3 regions of the uncultured Exiguobacterium sp. genome follow, and region 2 is predicted to be linked to each of the others. Evidence: a T-box and tRNA genes for the amino acid it is inferred to sense, from the RefSeq annotation. Region 2 holds a T-box; the other regions hold tRNA genes.
The links. A T-box is a leader RNA that pairs with one kind of tRNA and senses whether it is charged. The one in region 2 lies ahead of ACHWTJ_RS05025 (valine--tRNA ligase), so its partner is inferred to be a tRNA-Val.
Positions count from the first base shown of each region.

Region 1: it has a tRNA-Val gene. The T-box ahead of ACHWTJ_RS05025 (valine--tRNA ligase) is inferred to sense a tRNA for this amino acid. The anticodon was not compared.
Region 3: it has a tRNA-Val gene. The T-box ahead of ACHWTJ_RS05025 (valine--tRNA ligase) is inferred to sense a tRNA for this amino acid. The anticodon was not compared.

Region 1 covers NZ_CAXYJR010000002.1:82,741-87,416, reverse strand. The annotation lists gene ACHWTJ_RS00640 (hypothetical protein) at 86-364, shown strand; gene ACHWTJ_RS00635 (metallophosphoesterase family protein) at 401-1,135, opposite strand; gene ACHWTJ_RS00630 (PTS transporter subunit IIC) at 1,499-2,521, shown strand; tRNA gene ACHWTJ_RS00625 (tRNA-Val) at 2,620-2,692, opposite strand; gene ACHWTJ_RS00620 (efflux RND transporter permease subunit) at 2,879-4,676, shown strand, end outside.
Region 2 covers NZ_CAXYJR010000005.1:662,192-666,867, reverse strand. The annotation lists gene ACHWTJ_RS05025 (valine--tRNA ligase) at 1-2,080, opposite strand, end outside; T-box leader at 2,132-2,361, opposite strand; gene hemL (glutamate-1-semialdehyde 2,1-aminomutase) at 2,416-3,726, opposite strand; gene hemB (porphobilinogen synthase) at 3,723-4,676, opposite strand, start outside.
Region 3 covers NZ_CAXYJR010000002.1:72,308-76,983, reverse strand. The annotation lists gene ACHWTJ_RS00590 (response regulator transcription factor) at 1-578, opposite strand, end outside; gene ACHWTJ_RS00585 (ATP-binding protein) at 580-1,929, opposite strand; gene ACHWTJ_RS00580 (YdhK family protein) at 2,076-2,630, shown strand; tRNA gene ACHWTJ_RS00575 (tRNA-Val) at 2,676-2,748, opposite strand; gene ACHWTJ_RS00570 (nitroreductase family protein) at 2,890-3,516, opposite strand; gene yhfH (protein YhfH) at 3,701-3,847, shown strand; gene ACHWTJ_RS00560 (polysaccharide deacetylase family protein) at 4,040-4,676, shown strand, end outside.

The DNA.
Region 1 (4,676 bases), on a different contig from region 2:
ACGTTCATCGATTCGTCACGTTTTTTTATTGCAAGACATATAGTCAACCGTGTTCTTTCCCTTATACTGAAAAAGGAATGGAGTGATGATCGTTTTGAATTTATCGACCGGAATCATCTTTGTGTTACTCGCTTATACACTTATGTCGCTTTACGACATGTGGCAGGTTTACCGGAAAACGAGCAAGCTCTGGATATTTATTTTATTTCTTGCAACACTGATCAGTCTTGTCCTTGCCTTTTTCGTGGCCCCTATCCTTGCGCTATTCTTCTACTGGTCACGTCACTCATTGAAACGAAATATCGGCATCCTGTTACTGATCATCGTCTGTCTCGTCTCCATCACGACGAAACTATCTACTTGAACGACTTCCTTCATGAAATACTCATGAAGGTTTTTTTCATGTCCTACTACCGAAGAAAAGTCGGCGCATCAACTCACGTTCCGGCATCTCCGTCGTATTGAGAACGTCTAAAAATGGTCGATCATCATATGAAAGTTTCACGATTTCTGAACGGACTTGGTCCTTCTCCCAATCGATGATTGCTACTGGGGCGATGGCTGTTTCTTGACATCCAAGTGCACCTGGATTAATAAAGAGTGTTTGCTCTGTCTCAACTTGTTGCGCTGGATGATGGTGACCAAAACCAATGATTCGCGCCTCATTTCCAGCAAACAAGACGGATAAGTTTTTTTTCGTTCCATTCACTGCTTGCTTTAAGGGTTCTTCACCAATCTTCTTCGTCTGGTCGGCATAAGCATAATGTGTCAAGTACATCGTTTGTTTCTGATGCGTGACATTTAAGATACGCGGTAAATGCTCCAAATACTTTTGATTCTCTTGTGTCAATGTATCCGCAATCCATTGGTGGTGTTCTTTCGCATGGCGATAACTAGCTGGATAGTTATCCCCACGGATTAAAGCAAGGACACACTCATCATGATTCCCAGAAATCGTCTGGATATCAGACCGTTGTCTTAATAAATCGATGACCTCATTATGCTCTGGTCCAATACCGACAAGATCACCTAGACAATAGATGGCATCGATATCTGATTGTTGATCAAGATAGGACAAAACCGCACGCAAAGCGGATGCATTGCCGTGAATATCTGTAAAAAGTATGACTTTCATGTAAACGCCTCCATTGTTGATACGTTAGGATTTCCCGATGATACCGTGAATTCCTTTCAGATTTCAGGAAAAAATAAATTGTCAGAAAATATTGATTATTAATCAAGAGCATGTTAGTCTTAGAAAAATTCACAGAGAGGGGCACGATCGAATGATTCCGACGCAACAGCCATTTAACCAAGCCGGACGACTGATTATTCTATGCATGAGGGACTGAAAATTTTTCCGATGATGAAACGGAAATGATTTTTGGGCCCTTCTTTCGATGCATCGAATGAGGCGCCCGCACAGAATGAGTGGCGCCTATCCCAAAAACGGATAGGCTTTTTTCATGGCAAAAAAATAGAGATAGATAGAGAGAGGATGACAACGTTGAAAGAATATGCGATGGATCGAATGGTAAAAGTATCAGCTGGAATGGCAAATGCCGTTCTTGTAACACTCGGTGTCGGACTCCTGATTGAGACACTCGGAAATCTTCTACATATCCAAATGCTACTGACGATTGGCGGCGTCGCAAAAGTATTACTTGCTCCAGCACTTGGTGCCGGTATTGCTTTTCAGCTCGGAGGAAACACACTTGTCCTATTCAGTGCGATGATCGCAGCGACGATCGGCGGTGCTGCGCTTCAATCAACCGCTTCTGGACTCGTTCTTGTACCCGGTCAGCCGATCAGTGCGTTACTCGCAGCTGCTGTCGCCGTATACGTCGGAAAACGCATGACTGGAAAAACGAAATTCGACATGATGGTTATCCCGATGAGTGCTGTCCTTGCTGGCGGTGTGACCGGAATCGGTGCTGCTGCCGTCACGACACCACTCCTTACAAAATTCAGTGCCATGATCACAGCTTCAGTCGAGTCTTCTCCTATCGCAACTTCTCTTGTCATCGCACTTATTTTTAGCGTCTTATTAATGTCTCCTGCCTCGTCCGCTGCACTCGCTATCGCTTTACAACTCGATCCCGTCGCAAGTGCCGCCGCACTGATTGGCTGTTCCGCTCAATTCGTCGGCTTCACATTGATGGCATATCGTCAGACGGATCCAGGTGGTTTGATTGCTTCATTCTTTGTAACACCTAAAGTACAATTTCCGAATATCGTTAAAAATCCGCGTCTTGTCGTTGCACCTTTCCTTGCAGCCATGATTTCGGCACCTATTGCGACGCTACTTCTATCGTTGAAAGTACCGTATGAACTTGCAGGACTCGGACTAAATTCGATGATCGCGCCACTTAATATCTTCGTCAACCAAGGTCCTCAGGCGTTCCTCGTCTTCTTCTTGACTGGTGTCGTTCTACCTGGCGTCTTGACACTCGTCTTCTATCGTTTGACGACTGTCGCAGGGTGGACGAAGCGCGGTGATCTTCATCTCGAAATTCAATAAAACAATTTACCTCCCTTCCAACTATTCCTGATTGATTTCGGGAATAGTTTTTTTAACGCAAAAAAAAATCGCTCCTTCTAAAAGGAACGATTTCGGTATGATTCTGACTGGGCTCGAACCAGCGACCTCTACCCTGTCAAGGTAGCGCTCTCCCAGCTGAGCTACAGAATCATGCTGTATTGTTACTGGGCATGTTTTTATTATAGCAGCATATCGAAAAGTGTAAAGCCTTTTTAACAAAAAAATTTATCTTTTTTCAAAAAGATCATTTTTATTAAAAACAGTTTTAAAGTTGCGGGTTCTATGAGTGTCCTCTACTATGTAAATAAGCACATATAAAATGAAAGGAGTGTTCATATGAACTTTTTAACCCGATTTAGTTTGAAGAACTCGGTTGCTGTCTTCATCATTGCCATTCTTTTAGTTTTAGGAGGCGTCTATTCCTTCTCAAAATTAAAAGTCGATCAATTTCCTGAAATCGAATTTCCTCAAATCTCTATTGAAGCAGTCTATCCTGGTGCTTCGCCTGACGACGTTGACAAACAAGTCGTCTCAAAGCTTGAAACTGCCTTGAAAGGAATCGAAGGTGCTACCAAGCTGACAAGCTCTTCTTACGAAAGTATTGGTATCTTAAACATCGAATTCCCATTCGATACCGATATGGATAAGGTTGAACAACAAATTGATGCTGCTATTCAGGATGCGAATCTCCCTGAGGAAGCAACGACGAAATTGAATCGTCTATCGTTCGGTTCATTCCCGATCTATAACATCTCCTTCTTCAGTAAGGACGGTAAAGACATCGAGAAAATCCTCAAAGAGGATATCGAGCCTGAATTAAATAAGATTCCAGGTATCAACAGCGTTTCGGTTGGCGGCTACAAGGATGATCTCGTTCAAATCACCGTCGATAAAAAGAAAGCGACAGAAGCAGGACTCTCACTCTCGAGTATCAAGGAACAGATCAATGGAAAGTATGTTTCCTTCCCGTCCGGTCAATTATCGGAAAACGATTCGAAGATTCCGATTCGTGTCGAGGAAAAATTAGAAAATCTAGATAAATTAAAAAATCTTCAATTAACACCTGCTGCTGGTGCGACAGGTTCAGCTAGTAGTGGTCAAACAGGCGGTTCGTCCGCTGGCGGTCCACCACAAGGGGCAACACAAGGAGCACCAAGCACAACAGGTGGAACGGCTACGAATCAAACATCGCAACCTGCAGAACCGATTCGCCTAGCAGATATCGCGAAAATCGAAGCGGTCTCGCAACAAAGTGAAAAAACACGTTACGATTTAAAAGACTCCTTATCGATGGCAATCACGAAGAAACAAGATGCCAACACGGTCGAAATCGCAGATGAAGTCACAAAGGTCCTCAATAAATATGATGATCAAGTCGACTACACGATCGGGATCGATTCAGCGAAGGATATTGAGGAGTCCGTCGCGACACTTGTCAAAGAAGGATTACTCGGTGCGCTCTTCGCATCGCTCGCTGTTCTATTATTCTTACGGAACATCCGCGCGACGATTATTGCCATCGTGTCGATTCCATTGTCATTACTCATCGCCGCTATCTTCTTGAACTGGCAGGACATTTCACTAAACATCATGACACTAGGTGGGATGGCTGTCGCAGTCGGTCGTGTCGTTGATGATAGTATCGTCGTCATCGAGAACATCTTCCGGCGCGTCCGAAAATCAGAATCCGGCATGACGGATGAGATCATCGAACAATCGACAAAAGAAATTCTAAAAGCAATCACATCATCAACGCTGACGACCGTCGTTGTCTTCCTGCCGATCGGATTTGTCGGTGGGATTACTGGTAAGTTCTTCTTACCGTTCGCTTTGACGATTATTTTCTCATTACTCGCTTCACTACTTGTGGCGATCACGATCGTACCGATTCTTGCGAAATTTGCATTCAAGAAGGTACCAGCGGAAGAAAAAGAAGGCGCTCTCCAACGCTGGTACGGCAAGCTGATTGAAAAATCACTTTCGCATAAGGCGATCATCTTGGTCGTATCGTTCGTCCTTCTCGGTGGTTCCCTAGCGATCGTACCGCGTCTTGGCTTTACGTTTATTCCGAACGAAGCCTCAAAGACATTAACCGCATCACTTGAACTTCCGGCTGCTACATCTCTTGAAAAAA
Region 2 (4,676 bases):
AGATCTCTTCCGTGATGAACGGCATGAACGGGTGCATCAGACGCATGATTCGGTCGAGCGTGTACGCAAGAACTGAACGCGTCGTCTGTTTCGCTGCTTCATCTTCCCCGTTGAGCGGTAACTTCGCCATCTCGATGTACCAGTTACAGAAGTCTTCCCAGATGAAGTGATAGAGAATACGTCCCGCTTCACCAAACTCGTATTTATCCGATAGACGTGTTACGTCGTCAATTGTCGTCTGTAAGCGTGTCAGGATCCACTTATCTGCGAGTGATTTCTCGCCTGTCAAATCGATCTGATCAAACGTTAGACCATCCATGTTCATCAAGGCAAAACGGCTTGCGTTCCACAGTTTGTTCGAGAAGTTCCATGTTGCTTCGATTTTTTCCCAGTAGAAGCGGAGGTCGTTCCCTGGCGTTGAACCTGTCGTTAAGAACCAACGGAGCGAGTCAGCACCATACTTCTCGATGACATCCATCGGGTCAATTCCGTTCCCGAGAGATTTCGACATCTTGCGTCCTTCCGAATCACGAATCAATCCGTGGATCAAGACGTCTTGGAATGGACGTTGTCCTGTGAATTCGTACGATTGGAAGATCATCCGTGATACCCAGAAAGCGATGATGTCATAACCCGTAACGAGTGTCGATGTCGGGAAGTATTTTTGATAATCAGCAGCGTCCGTGTTCGGCCATCCCATCGTCGAGAACGGCCAGAGCGCTGAAGAGAACCACGTATCAAGGACATCGTTGTCTTGCTCCCAGTTCTCGATATCGGCTGGTGCTTCCTTGCCAACGTAGACTTCACCTGTTTCTTTATGGTACCAAGCCGGAATCCGATGTCCCCACCAGAGTTGACGGCTGACACACCAGTCACGGATGTTTTCCATCCAGCGTACGTACGTGTTTTCAAAGCGTTGTGGAACAAAGTTAACCTTGTCTGGTCCTTGTTGCTCCTCGAGTGCTTTTTGCGCGAGTGGCTCCATTTTGACGAACCATTGGAGTGAGAGATAAGGCTCGACAATCGCGTCTGAACGTTCTGAGTGACCGACAGAGTGCAAGTGTGGTTCGATTTTGATTAAAACACCTTCAGCTTTTAAATCTTCAACGATTTGTTTACGGCATTCGAAACGATCCATGCCTTCATATTTCCCTGCGTTCTCGTTCATCGTTCCATCTTCATTCATGACGAGGACACGTGGTAGCTCGTGACGGTTACCGACTTCAAAGTCGTTCGGGTCGTGGGCTGGTGTGATCTTAACGACACCTGTACCGAACTCCATGTCGACGTAGTCATCAGCAACGATCGGAATCTCGCGACCAACGATTGGTAACGTGATCGTTTTTCCGACAAGGTGAGCGTAACGCTCATCCTTCGGGTTCACGGCAATCGCTGTATCACCGAGCATCGTCTCAGGACGTGTCGTCGCGAGTTCCACGTGACCTGAACCGTCCGTCAGTGGGTAGCTGAAGTGATAGAACGCACCTTCGATATCCTTATAGATGACTTCGATATCTGAGATCGCTGTTTTTGTCGCTGGGTCCCAGTTAACGATATATTCGCCGCGATAGATCAAGCCTTTTTCGTAAAGTTTCACGAAGACTTCTTGAACCGCTTCTGATAATCCTTCGTCAAGTGTGAAACGCTCCCGTGAATAGTCGAGTCCGAGTCCGAGTTTTGCCCATTGTGCACGGATCGTTGACGCGTACTCTTCTTTCCATGCCCAAGATTGTTCAAGGAATTTCTCGCGACCCATTTCAAGACGTGATTGTCCTTCTGCCCGCAGTTTTTGTTCGACTTTTGCTTGCGTCGCGATACCGGCATGGTCCATTCCTGGTAGGTAAAGAACGTCAAACCCTTGCATCCGTTTCATCCGTGTCAGCATGTCTTGTAACGTCGTGTCCCACGCGTGACCAAGGTGCAATTTACCTGTGACGTTCGGTGGTGGAATGACGATCGTGTACGGCTCTTTCTCTGGATCCTGATCGGCTTTGAAATAGTCACCTTTCACCCAAAAGTCGTACCATTTTTCTTCTGTTGCCTGCGGATCATACTTCGTTGGCATTGATAATTCCTGCATCTTGATCGCTCCCTTTTTGTCCATAATAAAAAACGGCTTCTCTCGTCCTATGCTAAGGACGAAAGAAAGCCGTTGCTTTTTTCCGCGGTACCACCTTAGTTCATCCACAATCGGATGCCCTCGAGCCACGTAACGTGTGGAGGACGGATATCGCTCGTAAGACTCACGATACCAGCTCGTGGGGTGACCTTCCTCCTGTTCGCCCGTCACATCTTTCAGCCAAGGATGTGTTCTCTACACCGGTACGAATACAGGACTACTCTTCCCGTCATCGCTGTTGCCATTTTCTTCTTTATTCATTTTAGCCGAGAGTTCAAGTAATCGTCAAGAACTGCTTAACGACCAAATTCAACTTGGAGTTCCTTGAATGTCAATTCAACGGCTTCGATCGTCCGCTCGATGTCTTCGTCCGTATGGGCAATCGACAAGAAGAGACCTTCGAATTGTGACGGTGGTAAGAAGACACCACGCGCCGCCATCTTTTGATAATACGAACGGAACATCTCAAGGTTCGATGTTTTCGCTTTTTCGAAGTTCGTGACACGTTCATCCGTGAAGAAGACACCGAACATCGCGCCTGCACGGTTCGTCGTCAACGGAATGTTGTACTTCGCCGCAGCGTTCAGGTAGCCTTCCGACAGACAGCTCGCTTTCCGGTCGAACTCTTCATAGTGTTCCGGTTTCAATTGTGTCAATGTCGCTAAACCCGCTGCCATCGCGAGTGGGTTCCCGGATAACGTACCTGCTTGATAGATTGGACCTTGTGGTGCGATCTGTTCCATGATGTCACGACGTCCACCGTAAGCACCGACTGGCATTCCGCCGCCGATGACTTTACCGAGACACGTGATATCCGGTGTGACACCGAAATGTCCTTGGGCACAGTGGAATCCGACACGGAAACCGGTCATAACTTCGTCAAAGATCAGTAAAGCGCCGTTTTCTGACGTGATGTCCCGTAAGCCTTCGAGGAATCCCGGTTCTGGTGGCACGAAGCCCATGTTCCCAGCAGCCGGTTCGACGATGACACCGGCGATATCGTCGCCGTGTTTTTCGAACGCGATTCGAACAGCGTCCAAATCATTGTACGGAACTGTCAGTGTCATGCTTGCGATTTGCGCTGGAACGCCTGGTGAATCTGGTAGTCCGAGTGTCGCGACACCTGAACCTGCTTTGATCAAGAGCGAGTCGCCATGACCGTGGTAACAGCCTTCGAACTTGAGAATTTTTGTCCGACCTGTATAGCCACGTGCGAGACGAAGCGCTGCCATCGTTGCTTCTGTTCCTGAGTTGACCATCCGGACGACTTCGACCGACGGCACCCGACTGATGACGACTTCCGCCATCGCTGATTCGATTTCCGTTGGTGTTCCGTAGCTCCAGCCACGTGTCGCTTGTTCTTGGATCGCTGACGTGACGATTGGATCAGCATGTCCGAGAATCATTGGTCCCCATGACAAGACGTAATCGATATACTCTTTGCCATCGATATCATAGAGCTTTGAACCTTTTGCGTGATCTGCGAAAATCGGTGTCATCCCGACCGATTTATAGGCACGGACCGGGCTGTTGACACCACCCGGCATGAGCGGGAGTGCCCGCTCGAATGCTTCTTTTGATTTTGAGTTTTGGTTAATTAAGCTCATTTCGACCCCTCCAGGTAACGACAAATGTCTTTTGCGAAATAGGTGATGATTAAATCAGCGCCTGCTCGTTTAAAGCCAAGCATCGTCTCAAGGACGATTCGTTCTTCGTCGATCCAGCCGTTCAAGGCAGCGGCTTTGACCATCGCATACTCACCCGATACGTTATAGGCGACGATCGGCAGGTCAATTCGTTCGCGCACATCACGAATGATATCCATGAAAGCGAGAGCTGGTTTAACGATCATGAAGTCAGCTCCTTGATCGACGTCCGCTGTTGCTTCGCGGAACGCTTCGCGACGGTTTGCTGGATCCATTTGATAACCTTTTCGGTCGCCTTCTCCCGGTGCCGAGTTCGCTGCATCACGGAATGGACCGTAATAAGCAGACGCATATTTAACACCATAGCTCATGATCGGAATATGACTGAAGCCGTTCTCGTCTAATCCTTGACGAATCGCTGCAACGAATCCGTCCATCATCGATGATGGAGCGATGACGTCGGCACCCGCCCGGGCTTGTGATATCGCTGTTTTGACGTGAAGCGGTAATGACGCATCATTATCGACCGTACCATCGGCGACAATCCCACAGTGACCTGTCGATGTATATTCACATAAGCATGTGTCGGCGATGACCGTTAGCTGCGGGGCAACCTTCTTGACGAGACGTGTCGCTTCTTGAACGATCCCGTGATCGTGAAACGCACCTGATCCTTGCTCGTCTTTCAAGTGGTCGTGTGGAACACCGAATAAGATGACAGATTCGATTCCGAGTGCGACGACTTCTTCAATCTCAGCCGTCAGATGATCAAGTGATAAGTTGAAGACGCCAGGCATCGAACTGACTTCGCGTTTAATGTCTTCACCTTCAGCGACGAAGATTGGATAGATCAAATCTGATTTATGCAACTGGTTCTCGCGAACGAGTGACCGGAGTGATGCGGTATGGCG
Region 3 (4,676 bases), on a different contig from region 2:
CGTAGTTTTTCTCTTAAATGTCTGATATGCGAGTCGATCGTCCGCTCGTCTACAGACGCTTCCGCTCCCCATAACATCGTCGTTAGTTGATCGCGTGTCCAAACACGTCGTGGAGAATCTAAAAATACACCTAACAACTCAAACTCCGTCTTCGTTAACGAAATCTTTTGTTGGAGGTAACTACAACGATAGCTTTCCCGGTCATAGGATAGACCATCATACTGTTGCTGTAATAAAACTTCCATTCGCCCGATCAGTTCCCCTTCTTGAATCGGTTTTGATATGTAATCATTCGCTCCTACTTCTCGTGTCCGAATGATGTCTTCCCGCTGATTCCGAGCCGTAACCATCAAGATTGGGATGTTAGAGTGTTCTCGAATGAGACGACAACATGTCCAGCCATCCATATCCGGCATCATGACATCTAGTAAAATCAGGTCGAATACGTGCTGACGGCAGAGATCAAGAGCTTGTTGCGCAGAATCCACAAGCTGACACGTGTACCCATACGGCTGAATATACAGTTTGAGCAGTTCAAGCATTCTTGGTTCATCATCTACGATCAATACATGCGGCATTTTATTTCTCCTTCCACTGCAGTGTCACTTGTGTTCCATGTCCAAGCTGACTCTTGATGTTCAATTCTGCTCCATGTGTCTGAGCAATTGCTTCAACGATGGAGAGTCCGATTCCAGTTCCTCCATGTTTTCGAGAACGAGATGCTTCCGTTCGGTAGAGCCGTTTCGTTACATGAGGTAAAGATTCTGCAGCGATCCCTTCTCCTGTATCTTCGATTTGAATGAAAGCCCCTACTGCGTTGACACCATAACGAACGATAATTTTTCCCGACGTCGTATGTCGTCGTGCATTTTCAATGATATTCACGATCATCTGACGGAGCTGCTGAGCGTCACCCATCACTTCTAATCGCTCACCTTCTATCTCGAACGAAACATTTTCTTGTTCGATGTCCAGGCGCATCAATCGTATCACTTGATGAATCAAGTCTTCGACATCGACAGGTTTTCGTTCCATCATAAAAGCATTCGCATCAATGCGTGCTAGCCAAAATAATTGCTCAATCCATTCATTCATTTGCTGACTTTCTTCTCGAATGATCGTAATGTAGCGTTGTTGCTCATCCGGCGTCAACGTTTGACGTTCGAGAATGTCCGCGTATCCCTTTATATATGTCAATGGTGTTCGTAGTTCATGAGATACGCTTGCTAAAAATTCGGATCGTTCCCGATTCAAAAAATCGAGATCCTGTTTTAATTGCTGAATCGAACGTGCCAATTGTCCCAGTTCGTCTTGTCGATCAATCGGCAACTCTCCACCTTCTCCATCTAATAGGCGTGCCGTCGCTTTTTCCATCTGAATCAACGGACGAGAGATGAGTCGGGTCGTCCAAATACTTGCCGCACCTGCTAATAATAGTGCGAGCAGACCCACTTGGAAAAACTGCTGTTTCAACGGATTAAGTACGTGATCTACGATTGCTTTAGAAGCGAACATGAAGACATGACCCTGATGTTCTCCGTCGATGGTGATGGGACTGTCCGTCATTAAAAAGTCACGCATCGTCACGATTTTTCCTTGTTGACGGTAATCGAAATCCGTATGCTCTAGCACACTTTTCATCTCATTCGACAAAGGTCGCGACGCTTCGAGTTGTTTTCCATCTGCATCAGTAATCACCACAGTAAACGATGAATCTGCTTCCATCATGCTGACATGGCGCATCGTCGTTTGGTCATAGGAATCGACAAGGACATCACGATGGGTATTTCCTCGGTTCAGTAAACCGTCCACTACTTCCTGCGTTCGTGTTTGAGACAACTGATAATACAACGTCCCAAACAACACACTGCCACAAATTAAAAATGCCGCAAGCACGATTCCTCCGACCGAGTATGAAATACGACGCATGACATTTCCTCCCTTTCTCTTCACTTTAGTATAGCGAAAAAAAACACGATCGACGCTGACAAACGAAACTGTCACCTCATCTGCACACGATTTGCACATACGCTGGGTATAGTAAAAAAGACTAGTAAATTCAGGAGGGTTTTAATATGAAAAAATCATTGACGTTAACCGCTCTGGCTCTTAGTTCTACGCTTTGGCTCGGTGCGTGTGGATCCGATTCAAATAACGATGGAAGTAATAGTGACTCACACGACATGTCCCATGGAGACATGATGCATTCGAGTGATGGAAAGTTACCATCCGGTTTAAAGGAAGCCAGTAATCCAACTTACCCAAAAGGAAGTAACGTCACCTTGACGACAAATCATATGGATGGAATGAATGGAGCAAACGCCACTATTGCTGGAGCTTATGATACCGTTGTCTATGCGATTAGTTACAAACCGACCAATGGTGGAAAGATGGTGAAAAATCATAAATGGGTCATCCAAGAAGAACTCGACCCAGTGCCGACTAAACCTTTACAAGTTGGTGATGAAACAACTGTAAAAGCGGATCATATGAAAGGTATGGATGGAGCTAAAGCGACGATTGATGAAGTAAAAGAAACTACTGTCTATATGGTGAACTATAAACCGACAGACGGTGGAGAGATGGTGAAAAATCATAAATGGGTCACAGAGGATGAGATAAAGAAATAATAAAAAAGCCCGCTTTTCCTCTAAAGGAGAAGCGGGCTTTCGGTATGATTCTGACTGGGCTCGAACCAGCGACCTCTACCCTGTCAAGGTAGCGCTCTCCCAGCTGAGCTACAGAATCATGTTTGCAGTACGTTATGTACTTGCTAGGACATGTATTAATATATCAAGAAACTAAAAGGCTGACAAGTCTTTTTCCGAAAAAAAAATAAAAAAATTTAAAATGGAGGAATCAAACCCCGCTTCCCCCATTTTGAATGACTTACAGGAATGTCGAAACTTGATTGATCGGTAAACGTAGTGCCGGACGTTTTTTTGCATCTTCAACCGCTTTTCCGACAGCAATCAACATGACTGGTACATACCGTGACTCGGTGATGAACGTTTCCGCAAAACGTTGATGATCGAATCCACCCATTGCGAGTGTTGATAATCCACGCGCTTCTGCCGCAAGCATTAATTGCATCGCAGCAAGGCTCGCATTCGACATCGCTGCGTCGCGACCGTACGCCTCACTTTGATAAGCGCCTTCTACCTGTGCCTTGATCGAATCAAACAGATCCTCTGTCATGCCACCTGCTTCTACTGCTGGACCATATACCGGATTGTAGTTTCGATTAGCTTGAACATCACCTAAGATCGCAATGACTGCTGAAGCCGAAGTGATAGCCGGCTGATTGTATGCGATCGGTGCAAGCTGTTGCTTCGCTTCTTCCGAATGAAAGACCGTGAAATGCCAGTGTTGTAAATTCCAAGCGCTTGGTGCCGCTGTTGTCCATTCTAGCAGTTCTTCCACTTCCTGTTTTGAAAGTTTGAACGTTTCGTCATAATGACGAACAGATCGTCTTTCTGTTAAAACTCGCATCGTATCCAGTGTTGCTTGTGTCATGTATGAATCCCCCTTATCATTATCAGGTTACTTAGGTATCGTAGCACGTCCATTTTTTATTGTCCTCTGTCAATACTCGATATTCAGAATCTGTTATAAAACAATAGTTGACATTAAACAACTGTACTAATACAATAAAACTAATAAAACTCATTGTATTTTATTTTGAAGGAGGAATACACATATGGAACAACCCCTTTATCAAGAAGCATCTGCTGAATTTTATCGTGAACTTCCCGTTAAGACGTGTGCCCATTGTGGAAAAGAAATGGATGAACAATGTGAATCCTATCAAACGGAATGCGATGAGTGTGCTGTAACGGAACACTAATAACACAAAAAACAATCACTTAATCAGTGGTTGTTTTTTTATTTTGCACATTCTTTTTCTAATTAAACTAATATTTTTTAGAAAAATCGATTTTCCGTCATCTTTTTGTCATCTGTTTGTTACAAAAGAAACAGTCAGAATGTTACATTATCTGTATATGATATTTTTTGACAAAAGGAGCGACAGACAACGATGGATCCATTTACCTCAAGCCACGCTAGCGAACTCGGTCCACGACCGCGGACAAAAAAAAGAAAGTTTTTCCCTCGACTCTTCTTACTTCTTACACTCGTTTTTCTCGGAGTCGGAGGATACGTTGCTTATCGATACGTCTTCACGCCTGAACAACAGGCAATTACTGCCGGTAAGTCCATTACCGAAGTTCCTGTCGTCAACATGGAGAAAGCACGTGTCGAAAAATGGAATGGCGTGACGAAAAAAGTCGCTTATTTAACATTTGAGGACGGTCCATCCGCATTAACACCGGATTTACTTCGGACATTGGATCAACTTCATACACGCGCTACCTTCTTTTATCTCGGACCACAGATAGATGCTTTCCCGAAAGAAGTTAAAGCTGCCGCAAAAGCTGGTCATTATATCGGATTACACGGGGAAACACACGATTACGATACATTGTACGAAAAAGGAAAGTATGTCTCAGAGATGCAAAGTGTTCAGAAGAAAATCCATGAGTTGACGAAGCTAACACCACATTTGACACGACCACCTTATGGCTCTGATCCAGGCATCACGAAAAAAATGGCATCTGCCATTCATTCAGCAGACTTCCGTGTGTGGGACTGGTCGATCGATTCAATGGACTGGT